4 regions of the Geobacillus sp. FSL K6-0789 genome follow, and region 3 is predicted to be linked to each of the others. Evidence: riboswitches for the same ligand, from Rfam matches in the RefSeq annotation. Region 3 holds a riboswitch; each other region holds the start of a gene.

What was found. Region 3 has a riboswitch for S-adenosylmethionine ahead of NSQ51_RS04610 (IS1182 family transposase). Riboswitches for the same ligand answer to the same signal wherever they lie in the genome.
Positions count from the first base shown of each region.
Region 1: it holds a riboswitch for S-adenosylmethionine, as region 3 does, so the genes downstream of both, NSQ51_RS02450 (phosphoadenylyl-sulfate reductase) here and NSQ51_RS04610 (IS1182 family transposase) in region 3, are expected to answer to the same signal.
Region 2: it holds a riboswitch for S-adenosylmethionine, as region 3 does, so the genes downstream of both, NSQ51_RS14330 (methionine ABC transporter ATP-binding protein) here and NSQ51_RS04610 (IS1182 family transposase) in region 3, are expected to answer to the same signal.
Region 4: it holds a riboswitch for S-adenosylmethionine, as region 3 does, so the genes downstream of both, NSQ51_RS03575 (bifunctional homocysteine S-methyltransferase/methylenetetrahydrofolate reductase) here and NSQ51_RS04610 (IS1182 family transposase) in region 3, are expected to answer to the same signal.

Region 1 covers NZ_CP151966.1:483,872-489,183, forward strand. The annotation lists gene cobA (uroporphyrinogen-III C-methyltransferase) at 1-249, opposite strand, end outside; gene cysC (adenylyl-sulfate kinase) at 402-1,013, opposite strand; gene sat (sulfate adenylyltransferase) at 1,026-2,186, opposite strand; gene NSQ51_RS02445 (inorganic phosphate transporter) at 2,218-3,291, opposite strand; gene NSQ51_RS02450 (phosphoadenylyl-sulfate reductase) at 3,307-4,014, opposite strand; SAM riboswitch class I at 4,137-4,243, opposite strand; gene NSQ51_RS02455 (DUF1128 domain-containing protein) at 4,371-4,595, opposite strand; gene NSQ51_RS02460 (low molecular weight protein-tyrosine-phosphatase) at 4,799-5,287, shown strand.
Region 2 covers NZ_CP151966.1:2,683,265-2,688,576, forward strand. The annotation lists gene NSQ51_RS14315 (hypothetical protein) at 1-152, shown strand, start outside; gene NSQ51_RS14320 (MetQ/NlpA family ABC transporter substrate-binding protein) at 258-1,109, opposite strand; gene NSQ51_RS14325 (methionine ABC transporter permease) at 1,125-1,793, opposite strand; gene NSQ51_RS14330 (methionine ABC transporter ATP-binding protein) at 1,783-2,811, opposite strand; SAM riboswitch class I at 2,900-3,009, opposite strand; gene NSQ51_RS14335 (hypothetical protein) at 3,083-3,427, opposite strand; gene NSQ51_RS14340 (thioredoxin family protein) at 3,581-3,895, opposite strand; gene NSQ51_RS14345 (toprim domain-containing protein) at 3,892-4,251, opposite strand; gene NSQ51_RS14350 (DUF2553 family protein) at 4,423-4,563, opposite strand; gene gcvH (glycine cleavage system protein GcvH) at 4,637-5,020, opposite strand; gene NSQ51_RS14360 (arsenate reductase family protein) at 5,114-5,312, opposite strand, start outside.
Region 3 covers NZ_CP151966.1:870,616-875,927, reverse strand. The annotation lists gene NSQ51_RS04620 (pyridoxal phosphate-dependent aminotransferase) at 1-1,030, opposite strand, end outside; gene NSQ51_RS04615 (carbon-nitrogen family hydrolase) at 1,127-1,942, shown strand; SAM riboswitch class I at 2,036-2,204, shown strand; gene NSQ51_RS04610 (IS1182 family transposase) at 2,389-3,939, shown strand; gene mtnK (S-methyl-5-thioribose kinase) at 4,086-5,273, shown strand.
Region 4 covers NZ_CP151966.1:680,804-686,115, reverse strand. The annotation lists gene NSQ51_RS03595 (hypothetical protein) at 1-1,276, opposite strand, end outside; gene NSQ51_RS03590 (uberolysin/carnocyclin family circular bacteriocin) at 1,344-1,574, opposite strand; gene NSQ51_RS03585 (hypothetical protein) at 1,638-1,808, opposite strand; gene NSQ51_RS03580 (zinc-ribbon domain-containing protein) at 2,110-2,493, shown strand; SAM riboswitch class I at 2,626-2,727, shown strand; gene NSQ51_RS03575 (bifunctional homocysteine S-methyltransferase/methylenetetrahydrofolate reductase) at 2,797-4,644, shown strand; gene metH (methionine synthase) at 4,637-5,312, shown strand, end outside.

The DNA of each region.
Region 1 (5,312 bases), 390 kb from region 3:
GACAACTGTTTTTCCTTTTTTTGCATGCAGAACGAGTGAACGGTTGATCGTTTCCTGCTGCATAGCATGGTAGCCGGGCAGCTTGCCGCAAAAAATGAGTTCAGCGTCTGGCTTGGCATATGCCAGCAAGTCCTCATTAATGAGGCGGTCGTACAAAATGACGTCGGCTTGTTGAATGCATTTCAACCCTTTGACGGTAATGAGTTCCGGATCGCCGGGGCCGGCCCCGACCAAATATACTTTCCCCATCGTTGTTTCAGCCCTTTCTGTCGTGATCCCGTCAGCTGCCGGCAGCAGCGCAAACGTTCCGTTGATGTTCATTGTAAACGCCTGGCCGTGGCATGAAAACGACTTTGTAAAATCGTCTCCCACTCTTTTTTCGAGTGGGAAACACGGTATCGTTAATGGGTTTCCAATGCGGGGATGAATCCGCGCTCCCGCAAATACGCGAGCACTTGCTCGACACATTCGTCCACCGAATAACGATGCGTTTCGATGGTCAGCTCCGGCGCTTCCGGCGCTTCATACGGCGAATCGATGCCGGTGAATTCGCGGATTTCCCCGCGGCGCGCTTTTTGATACAGCCCCTTTGGATCGCGCTTCTCGCACTCCTCAATCGGGCAGTTGACATATATCTCAATGAATTCGTCTTCCTCGACTAAGCGGCGAACGAGCGCCCGGTCTTCGGCAAACGGCGAAATGAATGCCGTTAACACGAACTGGCCGCTGTCGACAAACAGTTTGGCGACTTCGCCGATGCGGCGGATGTTTTCTGTCCGATCGGCGGCGGAAAAGCCGAGGTCTTTATTGAGCCCGTGGCGGATATTGTCACCATCGAGAACGTAATTTTGAATGCCAAGCTCAAACAGCCGTCTGGAGACGGCGTTCGCCACCGTCGATTTGCCGGATCCGGACAGGCCGGTGAACCAAAGGACGGCGCTATGATGGCCGTTGCGTTGGCGGCGATCTTCTTTTGTCACCGATGTATGATGCCAAACGATATTCGTGCTCATCTCGCTCCTCCTTTAGCGTGTCGACGGGGTGACCGTTTCGCGTTCTTGCAGCCCTTTGATCAAAACGGCGGCCACTTCCGGACGGCTGAATGTGCTCGGCGGCACTTGGCCGTTACGCAACATTTCACGGACTTTCGTGCCAGAAAGGACAACGTGATATTGCGCGTCGTGCGGGCATGTTTTCGTCGATGCCATGCCTTCGCATTTCGTGCAATAAAAGCTGTGTTCGAAAAAGAGCGGTGTAATGCCAAGCTCTTCGGCTGTAAAGTTCGAGAAGATTTTTTGCGCATCATACGTGCCGTAATAGTTGCCGACGCCCGCATGGTCGCGGCCGACGATGAAGTGCGTGCAGCCGAAGTTTTTCCGCACCATGGCATGGAAAATCGCTTCGCGCGGACCGGCATAGCGCATCGCAGCTTGGAAGACGCCCAAGAAAACGCGGTCTTTCGGATAATAGTTTTCCAGCAGCACTTGATAGCTTTCCATCCGGATGTCGGCCGGAATATCGTCCGCTTTCGTTTCGCCGACGAGCGGGTTTAAAAACAAGCCGTCCACGATTTCAAGCGCGCATTTTTGAATGTATTCATGGGCGCGGTGAACCGGGTTGCGTGTTTGGAAGCCGACGACGGTATTCCAGCCGAGTTCGGCAAATCGTTTCCGCGTTTCGGCCGGATCGAAATAAAACGGAGCAAACTGGCCTTTGTCGGTCCGTTTGACGAGCGTAACCGCTCCGCCGACGTACACATCTGGTTTTTCAAACAGCTTGCGCACGCCCGGGTGAGCGAGTTCATCGGTTTTATAGACGAGCTTGGCTTCTTTCGTTTTATCCGGGCGGTAAATATCGGTGATTTCAATGACGCCGTAGACGTCGCCGCCATAAACGAGTTTCGCTTTGTCGCCGACAGTGAGTTCACTCGCTTTTTCTTCCGTCACCGCCAGCGTGATTGGAATGCTCCAGACAGTGCCATCAGCGAGGCGCATCGTTTCTACGACCGCATCGTAATCGGCTTTCGTTAAAAACCCGGTGAGCGGGCTGTAGGCGCCTGTGCCGATCAGCTCAAGGTCGCTTAGTTCGGCTTTGGACAGCTCGATCGTTTTCGTTGCTTCATCGATTGGGTAATCCGGATTCCAACGGTTGATCAATGTGCCGCCATGCGGAATGCTCAAACTCATGTTCATAACCTCCTAGATTGATAGATGTTCATTAAATGCCGCCGCCATGTTCATGAAGCGAACGCTCTTCTTCGGCGACTGTTTTTTTTAAGCTGATGACGCCAAGCGTCGCCAGGCAGACGCTGAAGATGGCAATCACCGTGTAAACATCGCTGTCAAGCAACAGTTTCACAAGGCTGTACGAAATGACAAGGGAAAATATTGGCGAAACAAACCACACTTTCAACAGTTGCACGACAATCCGCTTTTGCCAAATCGACATCCCGCTTTTCGCCGTGCCGATGCCGATGATCGCCGATGTCGTAATCTGCGTAAGCGGAACAGGCAAACCAAACAGCGACGAAATGATGACGAGCACGGCTCCCGTGCCGGAAATGGCGATTCCTTCAAACGGGGAGAAGTTTGTAATTTTCTTTCCGTTTGTTTCTAACACGCGATGCCCAAGCAACAGGGCGCCGGCAGCGACAAACAAGCCGCCGAAGATAGTTGCCGGCCCGACCGCCATCAGCCCGGCGCCGACGAGCGGCCCGACGGCATTGGCCACATTGTTCATGCCGGCGGAAAACGCCTCGAGAAAGCCCGTGACAACGAGCAAGGCCATGAATGTTTTTTGCCAGCGCCCTTGTTCAAGCTGCGGATATTTTCGCTTGAGCGTCAAAAACCATTTGCCGACAGCCAGCGTAAACGAAAAGGCGACGATCGGGATCACGATCCATACCGACACGATAAACAGCAGCTTATGAAAGTACAACGCCTGATAGGCGATGCCAACACCGACGACTGATCCAACGGTGATCTCGCTCGTCGAGAGCGGAATGCCCATGATGTTCGCCGCAAAAAGTGAAATGGCCGCCGCCGTTAAAATGATGACGACGATTTTGACGGTGAGGATCGAAGACGGAATAATGCCCGACCCGATCGTTTTCACTACTTCTCCGCCGCCAAGGCTGCCGAGAAACACGCCGATGCCGCAAAGAAGGAGGGCCATCGACTTTTTCGGAATGGCGCCCGACCCGTACGCGACGCCCATCGAGGCGGCCGCGCCGCTCGCCCCGATGTTCATGGCGAAGAAAAAGGACACAATAAAGGCAATGGCAAGGAGCATATAGTTGTTCTCCCCTTATGTGAGATGGAGCCCGCACTCCGTTTTCCCCTGGCCGGCCCAGCGCCCGGAGCGCAAATCGTTCGGATCCGATGCCGGCGCTGTGCAAGGGGCGCAGCCGATGCTCGGGTAGCCCCGGTCATGGAGCACGTTGTACGGAAGACCTTGTTTATATACGTAATTCCAAACGTCTTTCCACGTCCAATGAATGAGCGGGCACACTTTAATGGAGCGGAATTTGTCGTCTTTATTGATGTACTCGACATGGCGCCGCGTCGGCGACTGTTCGCGGCGCAAGCCGGAAATCCAGGCGGTGACGCCGGTCAAGACTTCCCGCAGCGGAATGACTTTGCGCAACTCACAGCATTTGTTCGGATCGCGTTTCCATAGTTCATCGCCGAACTGTGCAGCCTGCTCCTCCAGCGTCAAGTGCGGCTGTTTCATCACGATGCGGAGCGACGGGTATTTTTCCTGTACGTTCGCGATCGTGTCGTACGTCTCTTGGAAATGCATCCCTGTATCCAAAAAGACGATTTCCGCATCCGGCTTGACTTGGAAAATCAAATCAATGAGCACAATCCCTTCAATGCCGAAACTGCACGCATAGACAATGTCATCGCCGTATTCGCGGTACGCCCAAGCAAGGACAGCCAACGCCCCTTTCGTTTCATCATCGGACGGAAAAGACGGTTTTTCGGCCGTTTCCCATTGGTCATATGTGAGCATCGTTTCCCCCTCCTTAAAAAACAAAGAAAATCAACATAATTAGTCGGATATTCATCCGGCAACGGGCAGCCTGGCGATAAAAACGCCCCTTCCATTTCGGAAAGAGCGGAAGAACGAGGGACGCCTTATCTTCCAAAATGGATCCCATTTTGCTGGAATTAGCACCTTGCCAAACGCGGCAGGTTGCCGGAGTTCATCGGGCCAGTCCCTCCCCCGCTCTTGATAAGCGTATGTAATTTATATTGATTAAATTTTAACACAATTGGCGCTAATGTCAATCCTAGTTTTTCGATAGGAATTTTTTTATATACATAGGCAGCTTCGCGATGCTTCCATCCGGTGACGGAAGGAGAGGATTACCGCTTGCGCAGGCTTCCGAGCTCCTCAACAATGGCCTGTATTTCGCTTGAACTGAACGTTTCACGCTTCATGACCATGTCGTAAATGTCTTTCAGTTCGTCATACCATGCCTCGGAAAAATGGGCCGGCTTAATCGCATCAAAATTGAGCACTTTTAATTTTTTCTTCAGTTGTTCAACGATATATTCGACGTTTTCTGCGGACGGTTTCGATAAATCCATGGTTTCGCTCCTTTCGTGGCAGGTTATCATGTATTGTACCACACCGGCGGTGAAAAAGGGGAGAGGCAATATAGTCCGCGCCAGCGTTAGGTGGTAAAATATAGGTGCATGTGCACGAGCTGCTAGAAAGCAGCTATCAAGCGCTTGGATGAAAAGGGAAAACTAATGCCAAGAAAACGGGATGGAAAGGAGTGGCTGCTTCGATGGTCAAAGTGTTGTTTGTTTGCCTCGGCAACATTTGCCGTTCGCCGATGGCGGAAGCGGTATTCCGTCATTTGGTGAACGAACGGGGGCTTGACGGACAGATTGTCGTTGATTCAGCGGGAACGGGCAGCTGGCATGTCGGGGAGCCGCCGCATGAGGGGACAAGGCGGATTTTGAGTGAAAACGACATTGACTATTCCGGCATCCGCGCCCGGCAAGTCGGGCGCCGCGACTTGGAGGAATTTGATTACATCATCGCCATGGACGCCGCCAATTTGAGCGATTTGCGCCGGCTCGCCGGGCCGAATTCGCCGGCGGTGATCGCCCGGCTGCTTGATTTTGTCCCGGATCGGGAAAAAGACGATGTGCCGGATCCGTATTATACCGGGAATTTTGCCGAAGTGTACCGCTTGATTCGCTCCGGCTGCGAGCATTTGCTTGACGCGATCGTCCGCGATCATCGGCTGGCCCCTAGGGAAAGAAAATGATGAAAAAACGGAAAAGGAGGGCGAC
Region 2 (5,312 bases), 1.3 Mb from region 3:
CTTTCGCTTCGTTTTTGGCATGGATCATCATCGGCAGCATTCTCGGTGAACACGGGGACGTCATCTTCAGTTTAACGACAGTGGTCGCCCTGCAAAACTGCGTCATCATCGTCATGCTCGCCGCCGTACTGGCGCGTTTGAACAACCGATGAAGCGCGGGAAAACAGACCGGCCGCGGCGTCTCTCCATCCAAAACGGTTTTGAACTTTCGGGCGGCTCTTTTTTGTGCAAAAAATAACGGAAGCGATTCGCTTCCGTTATTGATTGTTTGTCGCCGCTGGAATGACGGCGCCGTGGTATTTTTCTTTGATGAAATCTTGGATTTCTTTCGATTGCAGCACTTCGACAAGCGTTTTGATTTCTTTCCGGTTTTCATCGCCTTTGCGCACCGCCACAATGTTCACATACGGATTGTTTTTCGGCGACTCCACGGCGATCGGGTCTTTCGCCGGGTCCAAACCGGCGTCAAGCGCATAGTTGGCGTTGATCAAAACCGCATCGCCTTCGCCGTTTTTGTAAATTTGCGGCAGAAGTCCAGCATCGACGTCCGCTTTAAATTTCAAATGTTTCGGGTTTTCGACGATGTCGTTGACCGTCGCTTTCGTTTTATCGATGCCCGGTTTCAGCTTAATGAGCCCCTTTTCTTGCAGCATCGACAAAATGCGGCCATGGTCGGCGACCGAGTTGCTCATGATGATCGTCGCGCCGTCCGGCAGTTCTTCAATGCTTTTGTATTTTTTCGAGTATAAGCCGATCGGCTCGATATGAATGCTGCCGGCGTTGACGAAATCATAGCCGTACTCTTTCTTTTGCGATTCCAAATACGGAATGTGTTGGAAATAGTTGGCGTCGATTTGCTTCTCAGCCAGCGCTTTGTTCGGCAAGATGTAATCTTGGAACGTAATGATCTCCAAGTCGATGCCTTTTTCTTTCAAAATCGGTTTCGCTTTTTCCAAAATTTCCGCATGCGGCACGTTCGACGCACCGACTTTCAACTTCACCAATTTGCCGTCTTTGCCGCCTTCCGCGCTGTCGTTATTGTTGCCGCCGCATGCCGCCAAAGCGAGCACGAGAATGGCGGCGAGCAACACACCCAACCATTTCTTCATCAGTTGTTTCCCCCTTTATCGTTTATCGATTTTCGAAGTGACAAAGTCACCGATCAGCTGAATGATAAATACAATGACCAACACCAATACGGTTGCGACAAATGTCACATCGTTATGGTTGCGCTGGAACCCTTCCAAATACGCCAAGTTCCCAAGCCCGCCGGCGCCGATGGCTCCAGCCATCGCTGTATAGCTGACGAGCGACACCGCCGTCACCGTAATGCCGGAGACAAGCGCCGGCAATGACTCCGGCAGCAACACTTTCCAAATGATCGTCCACGTTGAGGCGCCCATCGCTTGGGCTGCTTCGATGACGCCTTTATCAATTTCGCGAAGGGCAATCTCCACCATGCGGGCGTAAAACGGTGCGGCCCCAATGATCAAAGCCGGCAGCGCCGCATTGGCGCCAAGCATCGTCCCGACGAGCCAGGTGGTAAACGGAATGAGCAAAATGATCAAAATAATAAACGGAATGGAGCGGAAAATGTTCACAAACGCCGCAATCACGGTATTGACAAACCGGTTTTCCCATAGGTTGCCCTTCGCTGTCAAAAATAGAAGCAAGCCAAGAACGATTCCGAGAACGAAAGTGGCCGCCACCGCCACTCCCGTCATATACAGCGTCTCGACCGTCGCCGCCCACATCGTCTCCCATTGGACGTTCGGCAGGAGGTTAGCGAGCATCGTGAATCACCTCCACCGCCACCTGCTGGCTTTGAATGTAGCCAAGCGCCCGGTCAATTTCATCCGCCGCCCCATTGATGTGCACAAACAGCACCCCATAAGCGCCTTGATGGGTTTGCGAAATTTTCCCTTGCAAAATATTCATATCGACGGCAAATTGCCGCACGACCTGGCTGATGAGCGGCTGGCCGGCCGCCGCGCCGACAAACGTCAGCTGCGCGATCAGCCCGCTCGGGTATTGGCCAAACAAATGGGAAATCGCCTCTTCCGTCTCTTCCGGCTCGACGAGCTGCTTGACGAACCGCTTCGTGATCGGCTGCTGCGGGTTGCGGAACACGTGCAACACGTCGCCTTGCTCAACGATTTTGCCGTTTTCCATCACGGCGACGCGGTCGCAAATTTTGCGGATGACGTGCATTTCATGGGTGATCAGCACGATCGTCAGCCCGAGCCGCTTGTTGATGTCAACGAGCAAGTCCAAAATCGCATCGGTCGTCTGCGGGTCCAACGCCGATGTCGCCTCGTCGCAAAGCAGCACTTTCGGGTTGTTGGCGAGCGCCCGGGCAATGCCGACACGCTGCTTTTGCCCGCCGCTCAACTGCGACGGATACGCCTCTTCCCGCCCCGTGAGCCCGACGAGCTCGATCAATTCATCGACCCGTTTTTGCCGCTCCGCTTTCGGAACACCCGCAATCTCGAGCGGAAACGCAATGTTTTCCCGCACTGTGCGCGACCAAAGCAAGTTGAAATGTTGGAAAATCATCCCGATCTCTTGACGCGCCTTGCGCAGCTCCCGCCCTTTGATGCGCCCCATGTCGCGGCCGGCGACGACCACCCGGCCACCCGTCGGCTTCTCGAGCCCATTGAGCAAGCGGATGAGCGTACTTTTCCCCGCGCCGCTGTAGCCGATAATGCCGAAAATTTCCCCTTCGCGAATCTCAAGCGACACATTGTCGACGGCCGTGACCGAGCCGTTAGCCGCTTGATAGATCTTTGTCACATGTTCGAGTGTAATCATCGTTTCACCTTCCTCCCCAAGGCGGCGGAGCGCAAAAAGAAAACCTTTCTGCCCGCAGAGAACAGAAAGGTATTGTGCACCATTCCGTCTCTTATCTCTCAAAGCAGGCCGCTTTGTGTGAATTGGCACCTTTTCAGCGCACGCGCTGACGGTTGCCGGGCTTCATTGGGCACATCCCTCCACCTCTCTTGATAAGAGCGCAACAATCGCCTATTCGATTGACTACAACTGTGATTGTATCACCTTGTGTCGAACATTGTCAATAAAAATTTCACCCAACATGCCGATATGGCTTAGCCAAATGGAGGAGCGACTCAAGCAGCAACAGATGACGAAAGCTTCCCGATACATGCACTTCGCGCAGCCGGACGAGCTGCTGCAGCTTCAGCTCGCCGTCTAAAAGCGAGCAAAGTGCTTTTTTGGAGCCGTGCACCGTCAAGACGTTCCGTTCATCAGGTTCCCTTCCGGCAGTAAGCTCCTTGCCGAGCGCCACCATGGCGGTCTCTTCCTCGCTTTCAAAGCGAACATACAGCTGCTCATCCGGCAAAATCGGCAACAAATGGCGCAACGTTTGCATCCGTTCCATAAACTGTCCTACCAACTCGCACATTTCCATTGAGCATCCTCCCCCCATCTCCTTTGTCCTTTTATTTCCATGCCGAAGGGGGAGAATCCTTTACAAAAATCTCGACAGCCGCCGTGGCGAACCAACGCCGTTTTTGTCATTTCCCATGAAATGTGTCAAACGGCGTCAAAAAATGGCGGATCGTCAACGCGGCAAACGGGCGCGGATTGCTTCGTACAAATAAGGGACCGAATGGAACGCATACCATTTGCCGATGATCTCTCCGCCGGCGAAAAGAAGCAAGCACGGAACGCTTTCAATTTTCCACGCCGCCGCCTGCTCGGGGATGTAGTTGATGTCCGTTTCGCAAAACGGTATGTCCGGAAACAATTGTTCTAGGACAACAAGCATGCGCCTCGCCAACTGGCACGTGCCGCACAGTGGGGTATACAACGAAAGAGCGAGAAGCGGCTCCCCTTCCACCATTCGCTTAATATCGTTTCGACCGATTGTGTTCACTCGCCTCTTCCTCTCATGAACGATTCGATACGGACGTCAAAATGGGCGCGCAGCAGCACATGCGCCAAATGCCAGATCGGGGCGGCGGCCACTTCGCGATACGCCCGGTCAATGTAAATATGCCCTGCTTCCGGAAACACCCGGCGGAACTGCCGGCGCAATTTTTCCCCCGCCTCGTCGGCATCGGCGAGCACGTACACATCCCGCCCTTCGAGTTCATCGGCCAGCTCCTCAAGGCGCGCATCGCTGATCGTGCCGTTCGTGCAAATGATGACAACCGGCTCGTTCAGCACGGCCGCCACTTTTTCCTTATCTGACCGCCCTTCCACAATAATCACTTTTTCCACCTGTCGCATGTCCGACCCACCTAACGTGAATGAGGATACAATATTGTATGGCAACAGAAAAGCAACGGCCATCCGCCGTTGCCTCCTAACACCAGCCCGCCTCCCCGTCGCAGTCGACATATTTTTGATCCGGTTCAACGGTAGCGGTGACCCATTTTCAAATTTTCCCATTTGTTCGCTTTATCCGTTTTTCCACGCTACAGCCGCAGGAAGCGGAAGGCGGCCGATGAGCTCGCCTCCCTCGTACAGTTCGATCGTGCGGCCGTTCCATTTGCCGGTGACCCGGTCCGTGACATCCAGTTGCTTCGTTTGCAACACCATCACGAGCACCCCTTTTTCATCACATTCCGGTATGTATAGGGGGCCCGGTTCGAAGCGAACTTTGCAGGAACGTTTATCCTTCGTTGATCATCGCTTCGTATTGTTCGGCCGTCAACAAGTTGTCCACTTCACTTAAGTCTTTCGGCTCAATAACGATCATCCATGCTTTTTCATACGGTGATTCGTTCACATATTCCGGATTGTCGTTCAACGCTTCGTTCACTTCGACGACCGTGCCGCTGATCGGCGCATACAATTCCGAGACGGTTTTCACCGACTCAACGCTGCCGAACGGCTCGTTCGCTGTCAGTTCCGCGCCGACTTCCGGCAGCTCGACAAACACGATGTCGCCCAGCTCCGATTGGGCGAAATCGGTGATGCCGATGCGCACTTTATCCCCTTCGACGCGCACCCACTCATGCTCTTTCGAATAACGGAGTTCTTTCGGCGTGTTCATTAAATCCCTCCAGTGCGGCAAGTTGTGTTCTTTTTCATCATAACCGATTTTTCGCCAAAACTCACTGAATTCATTTCATTTCGGCCAAATTTTTTATGTTTCCGTCGAAACGCGCCCGGCAAAACACGATTCGTAGTCTTGTTCGCGGAATCCGACCACGACCCGCTCGCCGTCCGTTAAAATCGGCCGCTTGACGAGCATGCCGTCCGAGGCGAGCCACGTGAGCATCTCGTCTTCCGAGGCGCCATCGAGCTTGTCTTTCAATCCGAGTTCGCGGTATTTCATGCCGCTT
Region 3 (5,312 bases):
GATCGGCAAATTCGGCGGATGATGCGCCTTTTGGCAACGGAAGCCAGGCGAAAAATGATCCAGACGGCGCCGGCGCTTCCCATCCGATCGCGCGCAAAGCATGAATAAACGTATTGCGGCGCGCCTCGTACAAGGCAACGAGCTCCGCGACGCAGTCTTGCGGGCCGAGGAGCGCAGCTGCCGCCGCTTCTTGGACGGCGCCGAACAAGCTGACGTACAAATGATCTTGCAACAACTCAATGGCACGGATGATCCGCTCATTGCCGACAGCGAACGCCACGCGCCAGCCGGCCATATTGTACGTTTTCGAGAACGTGTAGATTTCAACGCCAATGTCTTTCGCCCCGTCCACTTCTAGAAAGCTGACCGGCTTTTGGCCGTCAAAGCCGATCGCGCCATAGGCAAAATCATGCACAACGGCTATGCCGTACTTTTCCGCAAATGCCACCGTTTCAGCAAAAAACTCCTTCGTCGCCGTCGCGCCGGTCGGGTTGTTCGGATAGTTTAAAAACATCAGTTTCGCCCGGTCGGCCGCCGCCCTGGGAATGGCCGAATAATCCGGCAGAAACTCATTCTCCGCGACAAGCGGCATCATTTCCATCCGCGCGCGGGCGAGCGCGATTCCCGACCAATAGTCCGGATAACCCGGGTCCGGGACGAGCACGACATCGCCCGGGTTGACGAGGCAAAGCGGCAGCTCGACAAGCCCGGCTTTGCCGCCGAACAAGATGGCGACCTCGCGGGCCGGGTCGATCGTCACCCCGTACTCGCGCGCGTAAAACGCCGCTACGGCTTTTTTCAAAAACGAGTAGCCTTGAAACGGCGAATATTTATGGTATTTCGGATTGGCCGCCGCCCGCTGCATCGCCTCGACGATATGCTTTGGCGTCGGCTGATCCGGATTGCCCTGCCCTAAGTTGATCACATCATAACCCGCCTTGATCTTCGCACCGACTTTCGCCACGAGCGAGGCGAAAAACTGCTTCGGCAGCTGTTCAAGCAGTTCGGAAAAGGGAAATTCGATCGTCATCGTCCACACCTTCTCAAACATTCTTGAAATTCTAGTGCAACATCATATATCGTTAAAAGCAAAATGTAAAGAAAATTTTTTCCGAGGTGAACGCTCATGACGATCCGCATCGCCTGCCTGCAGCTTGACATTGCATTTGGCGATCCAGCAAAAAACGAACAGCAAGCCGAACAGGCCGTGGAATCCGCTGCCAAAGACGGCGCTGACATCATCGTGCTGCCAGAGTTATGGACGACCGGCTACGATTTGACGCGCCTGGATGAAATTGCCGACGAAGGCGCCGAACGGGCGAAGGCGCTCGCTTCCCGATTGGCGCAAACGTACGGCGTCCATTTCGTCGCCGGTTCGGTCGCCAAAAAAACAGCCGCCGGCGTGACAAACACGATGATCGTGGCCAACCGCCATGGCCAAATCGTCGGCGAATACAGCAAGCTTCACCTGTTCCAATTGATGGATGAACATTTGTATTTGCAGCCGGGAAACGAGCCAGGCTTGTTCTCGCTTGACGGGCTGCCGTGCGCTGGGGTCATTTGCTATGACATCCGATTTCCGGAGTGGATTCGCGCCCATGCGTTGGCCGGAGCGGAAGTGCTGTTTGTCGTCGCCGAATGGCCGCTTCCCCGCCTTCACCATTGGCGGACGCTCCTGATGGCGCGGGCGATTGAAAACCAATGCTATGTCGTCGCTTGCAATCGGGCCGGACGAGACCCGAACAACGTGTTCGCCGGCCATTCGCTCATCATCGACCCGTGGGGCGAAATTATCGCCGAGGCGGACGAGAAGCCGGGCATTCTCTCGGCCGACATCGATCCCTCGCTCGTTGCGGACGTCCGCGCACGCATCCCGGTGTTTGCCGACCGCCGGCCGCACGATTATGAAGAGGCGGCAAAAAAATTTTTCAAAACGTATTGACAATCCGCCAGCCCAACCTGTATCATTCGAATCAAGCAACCAAACGATTGTTAACATCGTGAAAATTGCAAAAACTTAATAGCTAGATCGGTACTCTTATCAAGAGTTGGCTGAGGGAATTGGCCCAATGAAGCCCAGCAACCGACCGTAATGCTATCGTGAGATAGGGCGCACGCCAAAGGCGGCGCCGGAAGCGAACCGCTTCCGCAGGGCACGGTGCTAAGTCCAACAGAAAGACCGATGTCTTTCTGAAAGATAAGAGGCGCGAAGACGATGCATCTTCAAGCCTCTTTCCGTATGCGAAAGAGGCAAGGGGCTGACCCAAAACGCGAATGCGTTTTGGGATCAGCCCCCACTTTTTTGCCTCAAATATAGAAGAATCGCCCTTTTTTCTGGTAGAATAGAGTCACCAAAACCACTACCACCGAAAGAAGGGCGATTCTTTTATGAAACATGATCATATTTCCTTTAAAGAGTATACCATGGACAACCTCTCTTTGCCAAGCAACATCGCCGATCTCATTCCACGGGATAACATGGCCCACGTGGTTCATGAGATGGTTGAACGCATCCCGATGGAGACGTTTCTTGCTTACTACAAAGGAGGGGGCGCCTCCGCCTATCATCCGAAAATGATGACCAAAATTCTCCTTTACGCTTACACCCAAAAAATGTATCATGGCCGTGAGATTGCACGGCAGCTCGAAGTCCACCTTCCCCTCATGTGGCTAAGTGGATTTCAAAAGCCGGACTTCCGCTCCATCAATCGGTTTCGTTCGGAGCGGATGAAAGACCTGATTGACGACCTGTTCCGGGAAATGATCACGCTGCTCGTGGCCGACGGCTATGTCAAGATGGAAGATTATTTTGTGGATGGAACGAAAATTGAAGCGAATGCCAACCGGTACACCTTCGTTTGGCGCAAATCGGCTGAGAAGTACCAGGAGAAACTCCAAGCCAATGTCGATCGGCTGATTGCCCAGATCGAGGCGATCGTGGAAGAAGAAAAGGCGGAAGACATCGACCCTTCGCCGGCCTTTACGTCAGAAGAAATCCGAAAGAAAACCGAGGAGTGGGAAAAACGGTTGGAGGCCGAGCCGGACAACCAACCGTTGAAGAAGGCCATCAAGAAGATGAAGGAGGACTACTTGCCCCGCAGTGAAAAGTATGAACACCAACTCCATGTATGCGGGGATCGCAACAGCTATTCCAAGACCGATGTGGATGCCACCTTCATGCGGTTGAAGGAGGATCACATGCGAAACGGCCAGCTCAAGCCGGCCTATAACGTACAGGTGGGTTCTTCCGGCCAATTTATTTTGGGGTATTCCCTTCATCAGAGGCCGGGCGACACTCGTTGTCTTCTCCCGCATTTGGAGACCGTTCGAGAGAAGTACGGCGTGGAACCCGAACGTTTGATCGCTGACGCGGCTTATGGCTCGGAAGAGAACTACGTGAAGCTGGAAGAGAAGCACATATCGGCCTTGATCAAGTACCATACGTATGAGAAGGAGAACACGCGCAAGGTCAAGAAAAATCCGCATCATCAGCAGAATTGGACCTATGTGGAAGAAGAAGACGTTTGGATTTGCGCCAATGGGAAAAAGCTGGTTCGCACCGGAACTTCGAAACAGACCACGGAATCAGGATACACCTCGGTCACCCGACACTACCAATGCCATGAATGCGAAGGATGTCCGTTCCGTTCGGCCTGCACGACTTCCAAGTATGGACGAACCACGCAATGGAACCCCATCTATCATGAACAAAAACAGAAAGCCCGCGAACGGTTGGAGAGTGAAGAAGGGCAAGCCCGATACCGCCAACGCCAAACCGACATTGAGAGTGTATTTGGGCAAATCAAACAAAATCGCGGGTTTCGTCGCTTTGTCCTGCGAGGCCTCCAAAAAGTTTCCATCGAATGGGGGCTGGTTTGTGCTGCCCACAATCTTCTCAAAAAAGCCGCTAGGGACAAGCAATTGTCCTTGGTGGCGTAAATGAGGGGGAGAACAGAGTCGGAATTTTGTTCCGTTTGGTAAAATATACAAAAACCAGAGAGGGCTGACTCCAAAAGTCCGCTTTTTGGCGGACTTTTGGGTCAGCCCCTTTTTCATTTGCCAAAACCTAAAGGGGGAACGTGAAAATGACGATTGTCCAATCCACTGTTTACGAACCGCTCACCGAACAAAAAGCGACCGCCCTCGCCGTCCGCCTCGGCCTATTCCGAGACGGGGCGCCGCTTGTGTGCCGCGAAATCGGCGACGGAAACTTAAACTTAGTCTTTCATATCGTCGATCAGGAAACGAAGCAAGGCGTCATCATCAAACAGGCGCTCCCGTACGCGAAAGTCGTCGGCGAAAGCTGGCCGCTCACGTTAAAGCGCGCGGTTATTGAAAGCAACGCGTTGCGCACGTTTGCCAGCTATGTACCGCAATACGTGCCGAACGTCTACTATTCTGACGAATCGCTTGCCATTACCGTGATGGAAGACTTGTCCCGTCTGCAAATCGCCCGCAAAGGGTTGATCGAAGGGAAAACATTTCCGCTTTTGTCCCGGCATATCGGCGAATTTATCGCCAAAACAGCGTTTTACACATCCGATTTCGGCATGAACCAGCAAGAGAAAAAGAAATTGGCGCAAAGCTTCGTCAATCCGGAGCTGTGCAAAATCACCGAAGATCTCGTCTTCACCGATCCATTTTTCGACCATGACACGAACAACTTCGAAGACGAGCTGCGGCCGGACGTCGAAACGCTTTGGAATGACGACCGCCTCCGTTTGGAAGCGGCGAAGTTGAAGCGCAAGTTTTTAACCGAAGCCGATGTGCTTCTGCATGGCGATTTGCATACCGGCAGCATTTTCGCAAGCACCGACGAAACGAAAGTAATCGACCCGGAATTCGCTTTTTACGGCCCGATCGGCTTTGACCTTGGACAGTTTTTCGCCAACTTGCTGTTAAATGCGTTGTCCCGCCCTGACGTTGAGCGCCAACCGCTCTTTGATCACATCGACCGGACCTGGGACGTCTTTGCGTCCATATTCTCGGAGCTTTGGCGCACCAAAAGCATCGAGACGTACGCCGCAACACCGGGCTTGCTTGACGAAGTGCTCCGGCATGCGTTCATCGATGCTGTCGGCTTTGCCGGCTGCGAAGTCATCCGCCGGACGATCGGCCTCGCCCATGTGGCCGACCTTGACGGCATCGAGCAGAAAAAAGCCCGCCTTGCCGCCAAACGACACGCGCTCCGCCTCGGCCGCCGCCTAATTGTCGAGCGCAACGAGCTGACCGGAACGGACGGCTTCCGCCGAGTGTTTGCAGAAACCGAATAGTAACACGGCGACGACCGGCCCAGTGCCGGCCCGGATCAA
Region 4 (5,312 bases), 190 kb from region 3:
GCATCCCCAATAATCCTATGTATTCGAGAAGTAGCAATCCTACTGCCGTCATGCATGGGTAGACGCCTAATCGCTCAAGCAGCGTCCATTTCGCTTCGATTAACGGTACAAGAGGAGGTGGAGAAAGAAGACGAAACACAGTGAGACGCTCCATCTCGCTTTCAAACTGAAAAATGTCGCGAAAGACGTCGGTAATGGCCCGCAACGTCCCTGTCATGACGATATACATTTCAAACATAAACAAAAACAAAATGATCGACCCGTTATGAACAATCGGCAACAGCGCCAAATTCGCTCCTGCGACCAAAAACCATTCCCCTGGCAAAAATAGCGACCAAGGCGGTTTCGTCAACTCACGGGCTTGGCGTGTTAACAGACAAAGATCTTTATATAAAATTGCATTATTCGTGCTGCGAATTTTTAACGACTCTATGACACGTTGATGCCATGAATATAGCATGTACGCTGTCTTGTCAGAATGAGACGCACGAGTGAAAGAAAAGCAAATCAAAGCCAACAGAGCGAATCCAGCACCGATGAATGATAAAGTTGTACTTGAAAATAACCACCCTTCCCTCCAACTTGTCATGCGTTCATAAAACAGCTGTTGCCAATGAGCAACATAACCATCCATATACACAAGGTAAGAGAGCGACAACCCATACATTCGAACCGCTTGGCGGGACAATTGCAGCAACGGCACAATCGCCGCAAGCACGACATAACCAATCGCGAATGATGCCATTCGAAAGAAAAAGGCAGAAAATGCGCCTATCGCTCTAAAAGTTGAGCCACGCACTATATGCGATGTCACATAAAGAAGCAACAACATCGTATGTCCAAACCATACGAATGATGCGCCTGTGATCCCGAACATCATCATCAACCCAATGGAAGGAGGCAACCAAATCGGCAATAGCCGCAGAAGAGACACAGCATAGTGGATTTTGAGCAATCGCTGCCACACCTCGTCATCCCGCACTCCAGACAGACGCACATAATGATAATGGTATTGACGTTGCAATGCCTCTTTGGACTCAAGCAAAACTCCTATGAAAGGACTGACAGACATGAAAAAAAGAGCTCCCATAACCATAGAAGGGCGAAACAGCGTCGAGGATCGAGCACAAAAGGCTACAACCACAGCCGATGAAACAAGCCATTTCGCCGCTTCCACCAAGAACATGGTCATCTTCGGGGAAAAAGGCGATTTTCTCTGCAACGGCTCCAAACTGCTTCGTTGTCGTTGTTGATATAACAGCCATACGAGTTTCATTTCTCTTCCCCCACATTGATTTACTCATTAGGAACGGCAGGGAGTTTTTCCCCTGCCGTTTTGCCTTTTACCATGCAATCGCTGCTGCTTTTCCTCGTTCCGCCACTATTTTTTTCACCGTCGCGACAAAAGCTGACCACCCAATTTCCAAAATGGCGTCGACTCCACCTGACAAAATAGCGGTGATCCCAAGAATAATAGAAATGAGAGTGGAGCCGGTCAACACAATCGAAACAACCGTCGTCGCGATTGTCTGTGACACGCCGAGCGTCCCGGCAACAAGCGCCAGCAAACTCATAACCTATCACCTCCTTCCAGTAAATGATAATCGATCAAAACTTTTTTCAAAAACATTCTGTGTCTATCTCATCCTTCGCACTAAACGAGAATAAACCCCGCCGTAAAGCAGCACCAATACAATAAATCCTATTTTGATGGGCATGCTGGCCGCTTTTAGGCGAAAAGCAACTCCAATCAACACAACAAGCGGCAGGCTAATCAGAATAAAATACGGCCACGACCATTGTTTCACCCACTTCACTCCTGTCTGCGATGCGGTTTCTAGTAAATTCCTTGTTAATATCATCCATTTTAATTATACACCTTGACTCTAAAAAAAAAAAGAAGAGAAATCGTTCGATAATTTTATCTTTTTTTACATATTTCGACATATTTCGTGCTATTGACATGAAACAGAGATGCTTTTAAGAGATTAGTACAAGGTAAGGGAGGAGATACAATGCTTCTTTTTTATTACGTCATCCCATGTTTCCTACATCATCATATGGTATAATAATCCCAACCAACATGAAACGAATGGAGAAGGAATCCACTTGAAAAGCATCAAACCCGGCCGCGTCCCGTCGATGCAAGGGCTGTTCGGCAGCATCGCCGCTGTGTTGTTCGGCATCTTTTGGATGGTGATGACCTTCTCCATCACCGCGGACTCGCCGTTTCCCGCCGCCCGCTTTTTTCCGTTTTTCGGCCTTGTCGTCATCGCCATCGGTGTATTTCAAGCAATTTACCATTACAAAAATGCGACGGGAAAACAACGCATGTCCTTATTGGACATTGTCGTCAGCGAGGAAGAGCCCGACCCACTGAACGTCCGATTTGGAGGCAAAGAGAAAACAAACAAGTATTGCCCATACTGCGGAGAACATGTGCAGCGTGATTTTCAGTTTTGCCCCCGATGCGGGAAAGCACCGAGCCCTTGACGCGAGCCGCTCTTTTTATCTGAATCTCTTTAACTTTTGAAATTTCCTTCTTCACCGTATTGAATAATTTCGAAAAATACATTAAATTATATAGTAATCATCAAAACGTCACCGCACAATTGCATACCGGCATTCTTATCAAGAGAGGGGGAGGGAATGGCCTGGTGAACCCTCAGCAACCTGGCCGCGGCCAAGGTGCTAAATCCAGACAGGCGGAAGCCTGGAAGATAAGAAGAAGCGAACGAAAAGTCTTCTTCTTAGAAGGCTTTTTTCTTTTACTACAACGAAATGGGGGAATCAAACGTGGGGCTGCTCGATGAGTTGAAACAACGCATTCTCATCGCCGACGGAGCGATGGGGACGCTGTTATATTCGCATGGCGTCGACCGTTGTTTTGAAGAATTGAATCTATCGAATCCAGACGAAATCATTCATATTCATGAAGCGTATATCGCCGCGGGCGCCGATGTCATTCAGACGAATACATACGGCGCCAACTATGTGAAACTCGCCCGCTACGGCCTTGAAGATGAGGTGCCGGCCATCAACCGCGCGGCGGTGCGGCTCGCCAGGCAAGCGGCGAACGGGCGGGCATACGTGCTCGGAACGATCGGGGGGCTGCGCACGTTAAACAAAAGCGTCGTCACGCTTGAAGAAGTGAAACGGACGTTTCGCGAGCAGCTGTTTGTCCTGATGGCTGAAGGAGTCGACGGCGTGCTGCTCGAGACGTATTACGATTTGGAAGAGTTGGAGACGGTGCTTGCCATCGCCCGCAAAGAGACCGACTTGCCGATTATCGCTCACGTCTCGCTCCATGAAGTCGGCGTCTTGCAAGATGGCACGCCGCTCGCGGACGCCCTTATCCGCCTGGAGGCGCTCGGGGCCGATGTCGTCGGACTGAACTGTCGTCTCGGTCCATATCATATGCTTCGGTCGCTCGAGGAAGTGCCGCTGCCGAAGCAGGCGTTTTTGTCGGCGTATCCGAATGCGAGCCTCCCGGATTACCGCGATGGCCGGCTTGTCTATGAGACGAACGCTGAATATTTCGAGGAAACAGCCAAAGCGTTCCGCGACCAAGGGGTGCGCTTGATCGGCGGGTGCTGCGGCACGACGCCGAAACATATTGAGGCAATGGCAAAGGCGCTCGCCGACCGGACGCCGGTGACGGAAAAAACGGTGAAGCGGCGCACGGCATCTGTATCGGTGCAAGCCGATCGGCCCGCGCCGACTCCGCTTCCCGAGCTCGCCCGCACGTACCGCTCGGTCATTGTGGAGCTAGATCCGCCGAAGCAACTCGGCATTGACAAGTTTCTTGCTGGGGCGAAAGCGCTCCATGACGCCGGCATCGATGCGCTGACGTTGGCCGACAACTCGCTCGCCACGCCGCGCATCAGCAACGCCGCTGTCGCCACGATCATCAAGGAGCAACTCGGCATCCGCCCGCTTGTGCATATTACATGCCGCGATCGCAATTTGATCGGCTTACAGTCGCATTTGATGGGCTTGCATACGCTCGGCATCACCGACGTGCTCGCCATTACCGGCGACCCGTCGAAAATCGGCGACTTCCCAGGAGCAACGTCGGTGTATGATTTATCATCGTTCGATTTGATCCGCTTGATCCGCCAGTTTAACGAAGGGCTGTCGTACTCGGGCAAACCGCTTGGGCAAAAAACGAACTTCTCGATCGGCGCTGCGTTCAACCCGAACGTCCGCCATTTGGATAAAGCAGTTGAGCGAATGGAGAAAAAAATTCAATGCGGCGCCCACTATTTCTTGACCCAGCCGATTTACTCGGAAGAGAAAATCGTTGAAGTGTACGAAGCAACCAAGCATCTTGACACGCCGATTTACATCGGCATTATGCCGCTTGTGAGCGCGCGCAACGCCGACTTTTTGCATCATGAAGTGCCGGGCATTACGCTCTCTGACGAGATTCGCGCCCGCATGGCCGCCTGCGGCAGCGACCCGGTGCAAGCAGCCAAGGAAGGCATCGCTATCGCCAAATCGCTCATTGACGCTGCGTTTGATTTGTTTAACGGCATTTATTTGATCACGCCGTTCTTGCGCTATGACATGACAGTCGAGCTCGTCCGCTACATTCACGAAAAAGAAGCGGCCGCCAAAGAAAGGAAGGTTGTTCATGGCTAACGTCACCTTAGAACAGCAGCTGCAAAGAAAAATTCTTGTCATCGATGGCGCCATGGGCACGATGATCCAAAGAGCCAACCTATCGGCCGTCGACTTTGGCGGCGAGGCGTATGAAGGGTGCAACGAATATTTGACCCTCACCGCCCCGCATATCATCCGCCGCATTCATGAAGCGTACCTAGAAGCCGGTGCTGATATCATTGAAACGAACACGTTCGGAGCGACACGCATCGTGCTTGACGAATATGGCCTCGGTCATTTGGCGCTTGAGCTGAACATCGAAGCGGCCAAACTCGCCAAACAAACGGCTGAGTCGTTCTCCACCCCGGACTGGCCGCGCTTTGTCGCCGGTTCGATGGGGCCGACGACGAAAACGTTGTCGGTGACAGGCGGCGCAACGTTTGAAGAACTCGTCGCCGCCTACGAAGAACAAGCGCGCGGACTGCTCTTAGGAGGCGTCGACCTTCTCCTACTCGAGACGTGCCAAGATACGCTGAATGTCAAAGCCGGTTTTCTCGGCATTTCGAAGGCGTTTGAAGCGGTCGGTCGCCGCGTGCCGCTCATGATTTCCGGCACGATCGAACCGATGGGCACGACACTCGCCGGGCAGGCGATCGATGCGTTTTTCATCTCGGTGCGCCATATGAAGCCGATCGCCGTCGGCTTAA